Regions from separate parts of the Billgrantia sp. C5P2 genome, predicted to be linked through region 2. Evidence: predicted binding sites of a transcription regulator. Region 2 holds the regulator's gene; each other region holds the start of a gene.
The links. The regulator FNR, encoded in region 2, switches genes on or off when oxygen is low (the NO sensors DNR and NnrR bind a similar motif). The targets are predictions, from matches to a motif close to TTGATNTANATCAA.

Region 1 (5,574 bases), 1.2 Mb from region 2:
AGCCCGGCAGGGCCGCGGCCAGGCTGATGACCAGCACGTCCCAGCCGGGAAATGTCTCGCCCTTGTAGCCGCGCTTCACCGCCACCAGATAGGCCGCCACGGCCAGGGTCAGACACATCAGGATGCCCGGCACGATACCGGCGATGAACAGCTGGGTGACCGAGATGCCGCCGCCGGCCGCCACGGCGTAGAGGATCATGTTGTGGCTCGGCGGGATCACCACCCCGGCGACCGAAGAGGTCACCGTGACGTTGACGGCGTAGTCGGCGTCATAGCCCTTCTCCTTCATCACCGGCACCAGAATCGAACCGAGCGCCGACGTATCGGCCACGGCGGAGCCCGAGATACCGCCGAACAGCATCGATGAGGTGACGTTGACGATCCCCAGGCCACCGCGCATCCGCCCCACCGCGGCGGAGGCCAGGCGCACCAGGCGGGTGGAAATGCCGCCGTGCAACATCAGTTCGCCGGCAAAGATGAAGAACGGGATGGCGAGCAGCGAGAAGACTGAAATGCCCGACAGGATGCGCTGGAAAGCGACGAACAGCGGCAGCCCCTCGTAGAGGAAGGTCGCGACGGCGGCCAGCCCCACGGCGAAGGCAACGGGCGCCCCGGCCAGCAGGCCGAGAAAGAAGAGTCCGAACAGAATGGCAAGGCCCATGGTCAGTTGCCCTCGTCAGAGTCGTTGCCGGAGAGTCGCGACACGATATTGGCCACGGAGAACAGTACGATCAGGCCCCCACAGATGACCAACGGCGCGGCTCGCCAGCTTTCGGAAAGTTTGATCATCGGGATCGCCCGCTCGAGGTTGGCCATGACCAGCCCCCAGCCCTGGTAGGCCATGAAGGCACCGAAGGCGACGACGAACAGGTCGGCGAGATAGCGAAAGGTCGTCTTGAAAGGCTCGGGCATCCCCTCGCGCACGAAATCGATGCTCAGGTGGGTATTGCCCCTGACACCGGCCGCCGCCCCCAGGCAGGTGATGTAGACCACCAGCACCAGCGATGCCTGCTCCACCCAGGTCGGGGTGTTGTTCAGCACATAGCGACCGAAGACCAGCCAGCCGAAGATGGCAATGAGAAAGACCAGCAGCACGCCGGCAATCGCCAGACAGAGGTTGGCAATGGCGTCCAGAGTCCAACTTGCTCGCTTGCGAAACCGAGGACGATTCACGGCAACCTCTTGATCAGCACAGGTTCTCATGGCGTATGTCTCCTGCCTCCCCGGCGCACCCGGCGCCGGAGAGGACGTCACTGCGGAGCTCAGTTCGAGTTCCGGATGGCGTCGACCAGGTCCTCGAGGTCAGGGTTCTCCTCGATGAAGGCCGCATAGACGGGTTCCATCTTCTCCTGGAAGGCCGCCTTGTCCTCCACCTCGTTGATCTCGATACCGGCGTCCAGCACGATCTGCCGGCTCCGCTGAGACCCCTCGACCCATAGCTGACGCTGCAGTTCGGATGCCTTGATCGCCTCCTCGCGCACGATCTCCTGATCTTCGGGCGACAGCGCCTCCCAGCTCGCCTTGGCGATGCACAGGCACTCGGGGATGATCAGGTGCTCCGTGAGGGAGTAGTAGTCGGCTGCCTCGTAGTGGTTGCTGGATTCGAAGGAGGGATAGTTGTTCTCCGCACCGTCGAGCACACCCGTCGTGAGCGACTGGTAAACCTCACCGTAGGCCATCGGCGTGGCATTGCCGCCCAGCGCCTCGATCATCTCGACGTACAGGTCGTTGTTCATGACCCGGATCTTCAGGCCCTGCACGTCTTCGGGCGTGTGAATGGGGCGCTTGGTGTTGTAGAGGCTGCGAGCGCCTGAATCGAACCAGGAAAGGGCAATCAGGTTCTTCTCCGCCAAGGCGTCGGCGAACTGCTGGCCGATGTCGCCATCCATCACCTCGTGCATGTGCTCGATGCTGCTGAAGATGAAGGGCAGCGAGAGCACGTTGGTTTCCTTCACGATGGGGCCCATCGGTCCCATGTTGAAGTTGGCGAAGTCGAGTACCCCGCTGCGGGTCTGCTCGATCGCGTCCGGCTGGTCGCCGAGTACGCCGTTATTGTAGACCTGCACCGTGAGGCGCCCCTCGGTCCTCTCCGTTACGCTCTCGGCGAACGACTCGAGTGCTTCGGTATTGGGATAGCCCGGCGGATGAATGTTCCAGCCGCGCCAATTCTCGGCCTGGGCCGGCAGCGACAGCAGCATCACGGCGGCGGATACGGCAACGGCACTCATCATCTTGGTTGTCGGATGAATTGTTTTCACGACGCACTCCTCGTTGTTCTTGGTGTTGTGGTTGGGTGAGAGGGTTGGATTAGAAATGACGAGCGACGCCGATCAGCACCTCCAACCGGTTCCGCTCTTCCTGGGTGGGCATGACCAGTGGCGCTCGCACGCTCCCGGCCGGACGTCCGATGATCTCGGCACCCGCCTTGATCAAGCTGACGGCATAGCCCGCTTTTCTGTCCCTGAGATCGACGAAGGGAATGAAGAAGTCGTTGGTGATCTGCTTCACCACCTCTCGGTTCCCCTGACGCAACTCCTTGTAGAACCTGACCGCCATGTCCGGCACGAAATTGAACACGGCCGAGGAATAGGTGTTCACGCCGATGGAGAGGTAGGCCTCGGCAAAGATCTCCGCGGTGGGCACGCCACCGATGTAGACCAGGCGATCCCCTACCGTCTTGACGATCTTGTTGAGCAGCTGGATATCGCCCTTGCCGTCCTTCAGGCCGATCAGATTGGGGCACCGGTCCGCCAGCGCCTGGACCGAGTCGGCATCGAGGATGCCATTGCCGCGGTTGTAGTAGATGACATTCAGCGGCGTCGCATCGCAGATCTGCCGAGCGTATTCGACCAGCCCCTCCTGCGGGCACTCGGTCAGGTAGGGCGGCATCAGCAGGATACCGTCGGCCCCCGCCTCCTCGGCGGCCTTGGCAAAAGCCTTGGCGCTCGCCACGCTCAGCCCGGCGCTGGCAATCACCGGCAGCTTGCCGCCGACGGTCTCGACGGCCACACGCACGACCTCCTGATACTCATCGAGCGACAGATTGAAGAATTCGCCCGTGCCGCCAGCCACGAAGACGGCGGAGATGTCATGACTGACGAACCACTCCAGGCGACGGCGGTAGCTGTCGGCATCGAAGCGGCCATTGCCATCGAAATCGGTGATGGGAAAGGACAGCAACCCATCGCCCACGGCCCTCATTACGGCGGCTCTGGAAAATTCCACGCATCGTTCCTCTTGGTCGACGCCTCACCGGTTCCGTTCCAAGGCAGTTGAACGGCTCGGGAGAGCGGTAAGGTGCTGCTTGTTGTCATACATCATACAACACATAAATTAATCTGCTGCACCAAGGGTTGCAAGCCAGCCCATGGTCCAATCGACTAAAGTGCAATTCCAATGCGCGTTGCCTGTCAGCGCACCAGTGCCGGCTTCTTCGGATCGAACTCCCAGCCGGGGTTCAGGTACTGCATGGCCATGGCGTCATTGCGCCCACCAGCGGGCAGCTTCCGATAGAGACTGTTGGCCTCTTCGACGCGGCCCATGTCGAGTTCGATACCCAATCCCGGCGCCTTGGGCACCGACACCTTGCCGTCGACGATCTCCAGCGGCTCCTTGGCCAGACGTGCATCGGACTCCTGCCAGATCCAGTGAGTGTCCAACGCCGTGATGCGGCCCACGGCAGCCGCGCCCACATGTACGAACATCGCCAGCGAGACATCGAAGTGATTGTTGGAGTGAGACCCCCATGTCATGCCGTGGTCCTGGCACAGTTGCGATACACGTACGGCACCGGAGAGCGTCCAGAAATGTGGGTCGGCCAGAGGAATGTCCACCGAGCGCAGCATCAAGGCGTGGGCCATTTCCCGCCAGTTGGTGGCCACCATGTTGGTCGCCACGGGCAGACCGGTGGCATGGCGGAACTCGGCCAGGATCTCTCGGCCGGAGAAACCCTGCTCGGCGCCGCACGGATCTTCGGCGTAGGCCAACACGCCGCGCAGGTCACGGCATAGGCCCACTGCCTCGTTCAGCGACCAGGCTCCGTTGGGGTCGATGGTCACCCGCGCCGCGGGAAATGCCTTGGCCAGCTCGGTCACAGCCTCGATCTCCTGCCCCCCCGGCAGCACACCCCCCTTGAGCTTGAAATCCTTGAAGCCATAGCGATCCTGCGCCGCCCGGGCCAGCGCCACGATGCTTTCCGGCGTCAGTGCCTCCTCGTCGCGCAGGCGGTACCATTCATGGCCCCCGCCGGTAGTGCCGCGCCGATACTCCAGCGGTGTCGCATGTCCATCGCCGATGAAGAACAGGTAGCCCAGCACCTCCACACTATCGCGCTGCGGCCCATCACCCAGCAGTTCCACTACCGGCACGCCGAGAAACTTGCCCAGCAGGTCGAGTAGTGCGGCCTCCAGCGCCGCCACGGCGTTGACGCGCAACTCGAAGGTCCAAGATCCCTTGCCGAAGTCCTCGAAATCGGCACTGCGCCCAGCGGAGTGCAACGAGGCTACCAAGGAGCGCAGCTTGCCGATGGGCTGCCCCATCACGAGCGGACGCGCCATCTCCAGCGATTGCCGGATCGTTTCACCGCCCGGTGCCTCGCCCACGCCCACGTTGCCCGAACTGTCCTTGAGCAGGATCAGATTGCGCGTGAACCAGGGCGAGTGCGCGCCTCCGATATTGAGCAGCATGCTGTCGCGTCCAGCCACGGGAATGACCGACACCTCTTCGATGACCGGCGTCTGGGAATACGTCACACCTCACCTCCTGTGCCCACGCACATTGCTTTCCTTGAGCGGCGGGGCTATCACCCCGATTTCAGCGCGCCAGTGCCGGTTGCTTGGGATCGAACTCCCAGCCGGGAATCAGGTACTGCATCGCCATGGCGTCGTTGCGCTGGGTCACGTCGAGGCTCTGGTAGAGGCGATGAGCCTCCATCAGCTTATCTTCGTCGATCTTGATACCCAGGCCGGGCGTCGTCGGCACCGTCAGCTTGCCGTCGCGGATCTGGAACGGCTCCTTGGTGATGCGCTGGCCGTCCTGCCAGATCCAGTGGGTGTCGATGGCGGTGATCTCACCCGGGCAGGCCGCGGCCACATGGGTCATCATCGCCAGGGAGATGTCGAAGTGGTTGTTGCTGTGGGAGCCCCAGGTCATGCCCCACTCATGGCACAGCTCGCCCACCATGACGGCGCCCTGCATGGTCCAGAAGTGGCAGTCCGCCAGCGGAATGTCCACGGCGTTGAGCTGCACGGCGTACTGCAACTGCTTGAAGTCCGTGGCGATCATGTTGGTCGCGGTGGGCAGGCCGGTACGCTTCTTGAACTCGGCCATGGTCTCGCGCCCCGAGTAGCTCTCCTCCTGGCCGCAGGGATCCTCGGCATAGCTCAGCAGTTGCTTGATCGGCTCCAGCACCCGTACCGCCTCGTCGAGTTTCCAGGCGCCATTGGGGTCGAGCGTCAGGCGCGCCTCGGGGAAAGCTTCGTGAAGGGCACGAATGCAGTCGGCCTCCTCCTCGCCGCGCAGCACGCCGCCCTTGAGTTTGAAGTCCTTGAAGCCATAGCGCGCATAGGCCGCCTT
Region 2 (5,574 bases):
GTGCTGGTGATGATGACTCGCCATAAGGTGGAGCGGGTCGTGGTGCTGGAACGGGGGGAGGAGCGAGCCCCGCCGATCGGCGTGGTGGAGCTCACTGACGTGCTCAGCTACTTCTCCAGCCGCAGCTATGTCGTCAGCCTGCAGGTTGAGCAGGCGGATAGTCTCGAGGACCTGTTTCGTGCCAGCCGCCGCACACCCGAGTTGGTCAAGGCGCTGATGGCCCAAGGCGTCAAGTTGCGTTTCGCCATGGGCCTGCTGGCGGCACTCAACGGGCGCATCATGTCAAAGGCCTGGAGCTTCCTGATCGATGAGCGCTACCACGCTGAGAGCTGCCTGATGGTGATGGGTAGCGAAGGGCGAGGCGAGCAGATCCTCAAGACCGATCAGGACAACGGTCTCATACTCGCCGACGGGCTCGAATGGCCCGATGTGGGGGCGCAGATGCAGCGTCTCACCGAAACGTTGATCGAATTGGGTTACCCGCCCTGCCCCGGCAACATCATGGTAAGCAACCCCGAATGGGTGGGGTCCGTTTCCCAGTGGCGCGAGCGCATCGCCCGCTGGGCCGAGAAACGCGATGGCGACAGCCTGATGAAGCTTGCCATCATGCTCGACTCTCATGCGGTGGCAGGCAATCCCGCGCTGCTCGACCGAGTGCGCCAGTCGCTCTTCGAGCAGTGTTCGCGAGACGAGATACTGCTCTCCTATTTCGCCCGTACGGCGCTGCGTTTCTCCACGCCGTTGACCCTGTTCGGCTCGCTGAAGAAGCCCCAGCACGGTATCGATATCAAGAAGGGAGGAATCTTTCCCATCGTGCACGGGGTGCGCACCATGGCGCTGGAGCGAGGAATCAAGCCCACGTCGACATTGGAACGGCTCGAGGCCCTGTCAGCGGATGGAAGGCTGGAAGCGCGAGTCGCCGAGAATCTGGCCGAGGCGCTGTCGTTGTTCACCGAACTGCGCCTGAAGCAGCAACTGGAGCGCCTGGACGGCGATATCGTCAGCAAGAGCCCCGACCGTGTCGTGGTTCAGCAGCTGTCGTCGCTCGAGCGTGACCTGCTGCGTGAGGCACTACACATCGTCAAGGACTTCAAGCAGAGCCTGTCGCAGCGTTATCACCTCGAATATTCCTGAGGTCGAGAGCCGCGAGAGGCAGACAAGAACCAAGGAGGAACGGTATGTTTCGCGCTCTGCGCCGGGCCAACGACCGTCGGCGGCATGCCGGCGGCGAGTATGGCTGGTTATTCCGCCCCTACACCGGGGATGAGCTGGTGGCCATCGACTGCGAAACCACCGGTGTCGATACCCGTACCGCCGAGCCCGTATCCATCGGCGCGGTCAAGGTGCGCGGTGACAGGGTGTTGACCAGTGAATCGCTGGACCTGCGCCTGAAGCGCCCCGCCACGCTGACTGGCGATTCGATCCGCGTGCATGGCCTGCGTGGTATCGATCTGGATGACGGCATCAGCCTGGACGAGGCGCTGGTGACGCTGCTCGATTTCATCGGCAACCGGCCACTGCTGGGCTGGCGGCTCGACTTCGACCTGGCCATTCTCAATCGCCAGATTCGTCCGCGCTTCGGCTTCGACCTTCCCAACAGCGGCATCGATGTGGCGCAGCTGTACCACCGGCAGCAGCGTCGCAGTGTCATGGAACCCGAACCGCGCGCGCAGCGTTTCGAGGCGGTGGCGGAGGCCTTGGGTGTGCCGGTCATGGGGCGCAATACCGCCCTCGGCGACGCCGTGACCACGGCATTGATGTACCTGCGCGTGGAGCGGGCCGGGATGCAGGACCGCCGCGAGGCCTGACGCGGTGAATCGTCGCCGTGGCGTCGCCTCGGGGCAGAGGCAATGGTAGGATGGCCCCCGTCATCCACCATGCCTTGGCAGCCCGTGACCATGCAAGACGCCATGATTTTCGATCCCCTTGTTGCCGCCGGCCCCGATGCTTGCCAGGCGCCGGGCAATCAGAGCGAGGAGCCCTCGCCGCTGGACGCACTCGATGCCAGAGCCCGGCGTGAATTCAACAAGCTGCAGAAGCGCCTGCGCCGCCAGGTGGGCAACGCCATCATCGACTATGGGATGATCCACGAAGGCGACCGGGTCATGGTCTGCCTGTCGGGCGGCAAGGACAGCTACACCATGCTCGAGATCCTGCGCAACCTGCAGCGCAATGCGCCGGTGAACTTCTCGCTGGTGGCGGTCAATCTCGACCAGAAGCAGCCGGGTTACCCCGAGCATGTACTGCCCGAGTATCTCGATTCCGTTGGCGTCGAGTACTACATCCTCGAGCGCGATACCTATTCGGTGGTGAAGGAGAAGACGCCGGAGGGCAAGACCACCTGCGCGCTCTGCTCACGGCTGCGTCGCGGCTCCCTCTATGGCTTCGCCGAGGAGATCGGCGCGACCAAGGTGGCACTGGGGCACCATCGCGAGGACATCCTGGAGACACTGTTCCTCAATATGTTCTACGGTGGCTCTCTCAAGGCGATGCCTCCCAAGCTGCTCTCCGACGACGGCAAGAACATCGTCATCCGCCCCCTGGCCTACTGCCGCGAGGCGGATATCGCCGAATTCGCCCGGTTGATGGACTTCCCCATCATCCCCTGCAATCTGTGCGGTTCCCAGCCCAACCTGCAGCGCCAGGTGGTCAAGGAGATGCTGGCCGAGTGGGAGCGTAAGCACCCCGGGCGCATCGAATCCATGTTCAAGGCGGTGACCAACGTGGCGCCCTCTCAGTTGGCCGACCGCGAGCTGTTCGACTTCGAAGGGCTCGAGACCAAGCAGGCCCGGTTGCGCGAGCGCCGGATCGACGCGCTGGATCTATCGCGCAGCAACTGATCGGCCGGTTCGTCCTGCCCAAAGAGAGACCCGCCCGGCATTGCCGGGCGGGTCTCTTCGTTCGGGGCGGTTATGGGCTCAGTGTTCGTCCTGCGCCTGGGCCACCAGGGCTTCCAGATTGAGGATATTCACCTCGCGACCGGAGACCTCGACCAGCCCCTGCTGTTGGAAGCGCCCCAGAATACGGCTGACCGTTTCCACCGCCAGACCCAGGTAGTTGCCGATGTCGGCCCGCGACATGGAGAGGCGGAAGCTGTAGGGCGAATAGCCGCGGCGACGGAAGCGGTCCGAGAGGCTGGAGAAGAAGCTGGCCAGGCGCTGATCGGCGGTCTTGCGCGACAGCAGGCGCATCATCTTGCGGTCGTCGCGCAGTTCCTTGCTCATGCTGCGGTAGAGCTGACCGCGCAGCTCGGGTAATTGCTCGGAGAGTGAATCAAGCCGGTCGAAGGGGATCTCGCACACGGTGGTGGTTTCCAGCGCGATCACGCTGCCGGGATAGATCTGCTCGTCGATGCCGTCGAGGCCGACCAGCTCACTGGGCAAGTAGAAATTGGTGACCTGATCGTCACCCGAACCCTCGGTGGTAACCTGCTTGAGACTGCCGGAGCGCACGGCAAAAACGCTGCTGAAACCACTACCCTGGCGGAACAACGACTCGCCCTTCTTCAATGGAGAGCGGCGCTTGATGATCGCATCGAACTGCTCCATGTCCTCGAGTTCCAGAGCGAGCGGCAGGCACAGCGAACTCAAGCTGCAGTTCTGACAGCGGGTTTCATGCAGCAGTGAGCGCCGCTTGCCGAGCGCATTGGCCGCGTTGACCGGCATGCTCCACCTCCTTGATCATCGTCATGGAGGCATTATGGAACATTAATGAAGCAGGTGAAATGCCCCTTGCGACCTTTGGCCGCAATAAGATTAGGCCCGGCCGGCACACTCCGCGTATCTAGACGATACGCGAGAACTGGGTGTCGAGCCTTGGCGGCAGCCGGGCATCGAAGGCCATGGCGAGGTGCCGGATCAGCAACCTCCCGATCGGTGTGGCGACCACCCGATGGCCTTCCACGGTCACCAGCCCGTCACGCTGGGGGAGCTCCAGTCGGGACAGGGCCTCCGTCAGATAGCGAGGGGCATCGATGCCGAAGGTTTCACTCAGCTCGTCCAGATCCAGCGTCATGTCGCACATCAGGCGCTCGATGGCATGCCGCCTGACTCGGTCATCGAAGGTCAGCCGGATGCCCCTTGCCGTGGGCAGTTGGCTGCCGTCGAGGGCGGCCTCGTAGTCGGCAAGGCGGGTATGGTTCTGGGCGTAGACGTCATCGACGCAGGAGATGGCCGAGACGCCGAGCCCCACCAGGTCGCACTGGGCATGGCTCGAGTAGCCCTGGAAATTGCGCTGCAGGGTACCGTTGCGCTGGGCGATGGCCAGGCTGTCGCTGGTTCGGGCGAAGTGATCCATGCCGATGTGCACGTAGCCTGCCTCGGTCAGCATGGCGATGGTGGTGCGCAATATCGCCAGCTTCTCCTCGGGCCCGGGCAGGTCTTCGGCGCGAATACGGCGCTGGGCCGCGAAACGCTGGGGCATGTGGGCATAGTTGTAGACCGAAAGGCGCGCCGGCGCCATGGCGATGACCTGTTCCAGGGTGGCGGCAAAGCTGTCGCGGGTCTGGAGAGGCAGGCCGTAAATCAGGTCGAGGTTGAGCGAACGAAAACCGAGGCGGTCGGCCTCGTCGAGCAGCACCTCGGTAAGGATGCGGGGCTGGACCCGATTCACGGCGCGCTGCACCCTGGGGTCGAGATCCTGGACGCCGAGGCTCAGACGATTGAAGCCCAGTGCCTGCAGGTGGCGCAGGGTGAAGACGTCGGCCTCGCGCGGGTCGATCTCGATGGCATAGTCACGCTCACGGGCACTGGAAAGACCGAAGCGGGCATCGAGGCGGTCGATCAGGTCGCTCATCTGATCGAGGCTGAGAAAGGTCGGTGTACCCCCACCCCAGTGCAGTTGGGCCACCTCCCGCCGCGTATCCAGGTGGGGCTTGATCAGTACCATCTCGCGGTCGAGGCGCGACAGGTAGGGCTCCGCAACGCGGGTGGCCTTGGTCGCGATCTTGTGGCAGGCGCAGTAGTGGCAGCCCTTGCGACAGAAGGGAATGTGCACGTAGAGCGACAGTGGCCTGCCGCCGGCGTTGCTGCGAGCGAGGGCGTCCTGGTAGGCCAGCGCGTCGAAATCGTTACTGAACGAATTGGCGGTGGGGTAGGAGGTGTAGCGCGGTCCATGGGTATCGTAGCGCCGTAGCAGTGCCTCGTCCCAGGGGAAAGGATCGGCCATCTCTCGATGCACTGACATCGCGGGAACGGACATGATGGCACTCCGAAAGGCTAACATTGACACAATTTAGCGGGACGCTGGCCAAGGTGGATTGAGCTGCGTCAAACGAAGTGAAAGTCATGTGCCGGTCAGTTGCTCAATGACCCAACGCAGCATGCGGCAGCAGGGCAACCACCTGCCACAGAGCGAAGGCGATGATGGTGAGCGCGGCGATGGTGCGGGTCGCCGGGTGACGGATCAGCGCACCCAACTGGCGGGCGGCGAAGCCGGTGACCAGCAGCGCGGGCAGGGTGCCGAGCCCGAAAGCGCCCATCAGCGCCGCGCCACGCAGTGGATCCGCGGTGGCCAGGCTCCAGGCCAGCATCGAGTAGACCAGTCCGCAGGGCAGCCAGCCCCATACCGCGCCGA
Region 3 (5,574 bases), 610 kb from region 2:
CAGCTCGGTCTTGCCCACCCCGGTCGGACCGAGGAACAGGAACGAGCCGTTGGGCCGGTTGGGGTCGGCAAGGCCGGCACGCGAGCGGCGCACGGCATTGGCCACCGCGGTGACCGCCTCCTCCTGGCCGATGACGCGCTGGTGCAGCGCTTCTTCCATGCGCAGCAACTTGTCGCGTTCGCCTTCGAGCATCTTGGCCACCGGGATGCCGGTCCAGCGCGACACCACCTCGGCGATCTCCTCCTCGGTGACATTGGAGCGAAGCAGCTTGTGCCGCGACGTGTCGGCCTCGGTTTCGCTCGACTCGGCGATTTTCTTCTCCAGTTCCGGGATCACGCCGTACTGCAGCTCCGACATGCGGCCGAGATCACCCTGGCGACGCGCCTGCTCCAGATCGATGCGGGCACGTTCCAGCTCGTCCTTGAACTGCGCCGCGCCCTGGATGCTGGCTTTCTCGGCCTTCCAGATCTCGTCGAGGTCGGCGTATTCGCGCTCCAGATCGTCGATCTGCTCCTGGAGGCTCTCGAGGCGCTTCTTCGACGCCTCGTCGGTCTCCTTCTTGAGGTGCTCGCGCTCCATCTTGAGCTGGATCAGTCGTCGGTCGAGGCGATCCATCTCCTCGGGCTTGGAGTCCAGTTCCATGCGAATGCGCGAGGAGGCCTCGTCGATCAGGTCGATGGCCTTGTCGGGCAACTGACGATCGGTGATGTAACGGGTCGAGAGCTTGGCCGCGGCGATGATGGCACCGTCGGTGATATCGACCTTGTGGTGTACCTCGTAGCGCTCCTTGAGGCCGCGCAGGATCGCCACGGTGTCCTCCTCGGAGGGCTCGTCGACCAGAACCTTCTGGAAGCGCCGCTCGAGTGCGGCATCCTTCTCGATGTACTTGCGATACTCGTCGAGGGTGGTGGCGCCCACGCAGTGCAGCTCGCCACGCGCCAGCGCCGGCTTGAGCATGTTGCCTGCGTCCATGGCGCCCTCGGCCTTGCCGGCGCCGACCATGGTATGCAGTTCGTCGATGAACAGGATCACCCGGCCTTCCTCCTGGGCCAGTTCCTTGAGCACCGATTTCAGGCGCTCCTCGAACTCACCGCGGAACTTGGCACCGGCCAGCAGCGAACCCATGTCGAGCGACAGGACACGCTTGTCCTTGAGCCCCTCCGGCACCTCGCCGTTGACGATGCGCTGGGCCAGGCCCTCGACGATGGCCGTCTTGCCCACGCCGGGCTCGCCGATCAGCACCGGGTTGTTCTTGGTGCGTCGCTGCAGCACCTGGATGGTACGGCGAATCTCGTCGTCGCGACCGATCACCGGGTCGAGCTTGCCGTCGGCGGCACGCTCGGTCAGGTCGAGGGTGTACTTCTCCAGCGCCTCACGCTGCTCCTCGGCGTTGGGGTCGTCGACCCGTTCGCCGCCACGTACGCTGTCGATAGCGCTCTCCAATGCCTTGCGAGTCACGCCGGCCTGGGTCAGCAGCTTGGTCACCGCATGGCCCATCTCAAGAGCGGCAAGCAGCACAAGCTCGCTGGCGATGTACTGGTCGCCCCGTTTCTGCGCTTCACGGTCGGTGAGGTTGAACAGCTTGATCAGGTCGCGCGATGGCTGCACCTCACCGGTGAACTGGCCGACCTGGGGCAGATCGTCCAAATGACCCACCAGGGTGTCGCGCAGACGCGCGGCATCGCCGCCGGCCTTCTGAATGAGCGCCTTGAGGCCGGCATCACGCGTATCCAGCAGCGCCAGCAACAAGTGGCCGGGCTCGAGCTGGTTGTGGCCTCGCCCCACGGCCAGGGACTGAGCGTCGGCCACGGCGTTCTGCAGCTTGGCGGTGAACTTGTCGAAACGCATTCGCTTTCCTCCATCGGGGTGGCGGCGCGTTCGGACGCACCGCTTTGCCCTGTCGTATCGTATTGACAGATTCAATGGAGTCAGCGTGGCCGGCTTTCAAGTCGCCGGCCAGGGAAAGGATGCGTCAGCTTGACGCGGGTCAATGCTGCAGGTTGGGGCAGGAGTCTGGCTCTACGCTCGAAGCTCGTGGCCGGTGCTATCTGAGCCAGATCACGCTGGCCATGCGTCCAGTCTTGCCATCATCGCGACGATGCGAGTAGAAGCGCGACTCGCAGGCGGTGCAGAAGTGGCCGCCGCTGACGTACGCCACGCCGAGTCGCTCCAGGCGCAGGCGAGCGAGCTTGTAGAGATCGGCCATGTAATGACCCAGGCGGTATGGGCTGGGATCGAACGCCGCGGCCGCCTCCGGGTGTACACCGGTGAAGGCCTGCTGCACCTCGGGGCCCACTTCGAACTGGGCGTTGGAAATCGCCGGCCCCAGCCAGGCCATCAGCTCTTCCGGTGGGCTGGAGAGCGCGGCTACCGTGGCCTCGAGTACTCCACCGGCCAGCCCGCGCCAGCCGGCATGGGCCACGCCGACACGAGTACCGCGTCGGTCGCAAAAAAACACCGGCAGGCAGTCGGCGGTCAGCACCACGCAGGCGTAACCGCGATCGAAGGCCACCGAGGCGTCGGCTTCGGGAACGGCCTCGGTATAGTTCGCCTGAACTCGGGCCCCATGCACCTGCTTTAGCCACAGCAGCGGCCGGTCGTCGTCGAGTTCGTTGCCGATCAATCGCCGGCAGAGCCCCACGTGGGCAGGGTTGTCACCCACCCCGTCGGACGGGTTGAAACAGGCGAACTCATCCTGGCTGGGCCCGGCCTCGCGCGTGGTGACGAAGGCACCCACGCTGGCGGGCGCCGGCCAATCGGGCTCGATCAAGGTCGGTTGCAAATGGGGGGCGTCGCTCATCCGGGCTCCTCAGCGCATGATTTCGTGATCGTTACGCAGGTAATCGATCAACAGCAGCAGGTCATCGGGCAGCGGCGCACGGAACTCGACCGGCTCGCCGCTGCCGGGATGCAGGAAAGCCAGCTTCCGAGCGTGCAGCGCCTGGCGCGGAAACTCCCGCAGCAAATTCTTGAGCTCGTCGTTCGCCCCAGCCGGCAGCTTGAGCCGCCCACCGTATACCGGATCGCCGACCAGCGGGAAGCGTCGATGCGCCAAGTGCACACGGATCTGGTGGGTGCGACCGGTCTCGAGCCGGCACCGCACGTGAGTATGGGTACGAAAGCGCTCGACCACGCGGAAGTGTGTTACCGCGGGCTTACCGCTGGCGTGTACCGCCTGGCGCTTGCGATCCTTCGGGTGCCGGCCGATGGGGGCGTCCACCGTACCGCCCGTTGTCATCACGCCGACACAGACCGCATCGTACTCGCGCGACACCGTGCGCGCCTGGAGCTGCTCCACCAGCGCGGTCTGGGCAGCCAGCGTCTTGGCCACCACCATCAGGCCGGTAGTGTCCTTGTCCAAGCGATGCACGATACCGGCCCGCGGCACCGTCGCCAGACTCGGGCAGTGATGCAGCAAGGCATTGAGGAGGGTGCCATCCCGGTTACCCGCGGCCGGATGCACCACCAGCCCGGCCGGCTTGTCGATCACCAGCACCTGTTCGTCTTCATGCACGATATCGAGCGGAATCGCCTCGGGCTCGAAGCGCGCGTCCTCCTCGAGGGTCGCCGCCAGCTGTAGCCACTCGCCGCCGGCCATCTTGTCCTTGGGCTTGCCTGGGCGGCCGTCAACGGTCAGCATGCCCTCCTTGATCCAGCCCTTGAGACGCTCGCGGGAATGGTCGGCGAAGAGTTCGGCAGCGGCCTGGTCGAGGCGGCTCCCGGCCAGGGAAATGGGCACGCGCTGCTGGGCTTCCACGGTCTGGGGCATAGGGGGACTGTCGTTGTCAGCATCCTCGGACTGCGTTTTCACGCGAGGTGCTTTATAGTGGACGGGTTTACGGTCGATTCTACCACGGCCGACACGGCTTGTTAGACACGAGGATCACGATGCGCGTTTCCCCCATCGCCACACGCCTTATTGCCCTGCTCCTGGCCGCCACTCTGGTTACCGGTTGTGCAGGTAGGTCCGACACGGAAGAGGAACAAGACGAGTTCGAGGGCGTTGCCGAGCAGCAGCTCTACGACGAGGCGCGCGATGCGCTCGAGGGCGGACGTTACACCACGGCCATCTCGCGACTGGAGGCCATCGATACGCGCTACCCCTTCGGCCGCCACGCCGAACAGGCACAGCTCGAGTTGATCTACGCCTACTACGAGACCAGCGACTGGGAAGCCACCCGGGCCGCTGCCAGTCGTTTCATTCGTCTGCACCCGACGCATCCGCAAGCCGACTATGCGCTCTACATGCGCGGGCTGGCCTCGTGGCAGGCGGGTCGTTTCAGCCTCGAGCGTCTGCGCTTGATCGATATCTCCAAGCGCGACCTTGGCGCCTCGCGGGACGCCTATACCGATTTCCGCGAGCTGGTGTCGCGCTACCCCGATAGCGAGTACGCTCCCGACGCCGAGCAGCGCATCGTCTACCTGCGCAACGTCCTGGCTCGTCATGAGCTTCACGTCGCCGACTTCTACTTGCGCAAGGGTGCCTACCTGGCCGCCGTCGAACGCGGCCGTTGGGTGGTCGAGAACTATCCCGAGGCCGAGGCCACCCGTGATGCGCTGGCCGTCATGGTCGAAGGTTATCTGGGACTCGACATGCGCGATCGTGCCCGTGAAGTGCTCCAGGTACTGATCGAGAACGACCCGAACAACGACCGCCTGCGCGGACGCACCTTCCAGCCGCAGCACGTGCGGGCGGAATCGCTCTCGGCCTGACAGCTACGGGCTAGTCAAGGCTCAGCCGCCAAAACGCGAACGCCACCGCCCATTCGGCGGTGGCGTTCTTTTTGGCTCGGGCTCGTGGCTCTAGAGCCTACTCGCCAGGCTGCCAGCCGTTGACGATGGGATAGCGACGATCGCGGCCGAACCCGCGCGGCGTGACCCGCACCCCTACCGGCGCCTGGCGCCGCTTGTACTCGTTGCGATCGACCAGCTTGACCACCTGGTAGACGTCATCGCGCTCGAAGCCGGCGTCGATGATCGCCTCGGCACTCATGTCGCCCTCGATGTAGCGCGCCAGGATGGCGTCGAGGGTATCGTAGTCGGGCAGCGAGTCGGTATCCTTCTGGTCGGGTGCCAACTCCGCCGACGGCGGACGAGTGATCACTCGTTCAGGAATTGCCGGCGACTGAGTGTTGCGCCAACGGGCCAGGCGATAGACCCAGCTCTTGTAGACGTCCTTGAGCGCATTGAAGCCACCCACCATGTCGCCGTAGAGCGTGGCATAGCCCACCGCCATCTCGCTCTTGTTGCCGGTGGTCAGCACCATCAGGCCCTTCTTGTTGGAAATGGCCATCAGCAGCACACCGCGGCAGCGCGACTGCAGGTTCTCCTCGGTGGTATCGCGTTCGGTGCCGGCAAAGGTCTCGGCCAGCGTCGACATGAAGGCGTCGACCATCGGCTCGATCGGCAACACCTCGTAATGCACGCCGAGCAGTCGCGCCTGTTCGGCAGCGTCCTCTTGGGACATGTCAGCAGTGTAGCGGTAGGGCATCATCACCGCATGCACCCGCTGCGGCCCCAGCGCATCCACGGCGATGGCCAGCGTCAAAGCCGAATCGATACCGCCGGAGAGGC

Region 1: the regulator FNR is predicted to act here: its motif matches at 3,308-3,321, upstream of kdgD (5-dehydro-4-deoxyglucarate dehydratase).
Region 3: the regulator FNR is predicted to act here: its motif matches at 1,978-1,991, upstream of clpB (ATP-dependent chaperone ClpB).

What each region holds. Positions count from the first base shown of each region.
Region 1 is NZ_CM128542.1:43,099-48,672, reverse strand. It holds gene ACRWQA_RS00215 (TRAP transporter large permease) at 1-661, opposite strand, end outside; gene ACRWQA_RS00210 (TRAP transporter small permease) at 664-1,203, opposite strand; gene ACRWQA_RS00205 (TRAP transporter substrate-binding protein) at 1,263-2,231, opposite strand; gene kdgD (5-dehydro-4-deoxyglucarate dehydratase) at 2,308-3,225, opposite strand; gene ACRWQA_RS00195 (enolase C-terminal domain-like protein) at 3,411-4,751, opposite strand; gene ACRWQA_RS00190 (enolase C-terminal domain-like protein) at 4,813-5,574, opposite strand, start outside.
Region 2 is NZ_CM128542.1:3,580,488-3,586,061, reverse strand. It holds gene ACRWQA_RS16540 (DUF294 nucleotidyltransferase-like domain-containing protein) at 1-1,134, shown strand, start outside; gene ACRWQA_RS16535 (3'-5' exonuclease) at 1,179-1,808, shown strand; gene ttcA (tRNA 2-thiocytidine(32) synthetase TtcA) at 1,899-2,840, shown strand; gene fnr (fumarate/nitrate reduction transcriptional regulator Fnr) at 2,919-3,665, opposite strand; gene hemN (oxygen-independent coproporphyrinogen III oxidase) at 3,784-5,199, opposite strand; gene ACRWQA_RS16515 (sulfite exporter TauE/SafE family protein) at 5,303-5,574, opposite strand, start outside.
Region 3 is NZ_CM128542.1:4,193,956-4,199,529, forward strand. It holds gene clpB (ATP-dependent chaperone ClpB) at 1-1,848, opposite strand, end outside; gene pgeF (peptidoglycan editing factor PgeF) at 2,045-2,800, opposite strand; gene rluD (23S rRNA pseudouridine(1911/1915/1917) synthase RluD) at 2,810-3,769, opposite strand; gene ACRWQA_RS19500 (outer membrane protein assembly factor BamD) at 3,889-4,713, shown strand; gene ACRWQA_RS19505 (NAD+ synthase) at 4,811-5,574, opposite strand, start outside.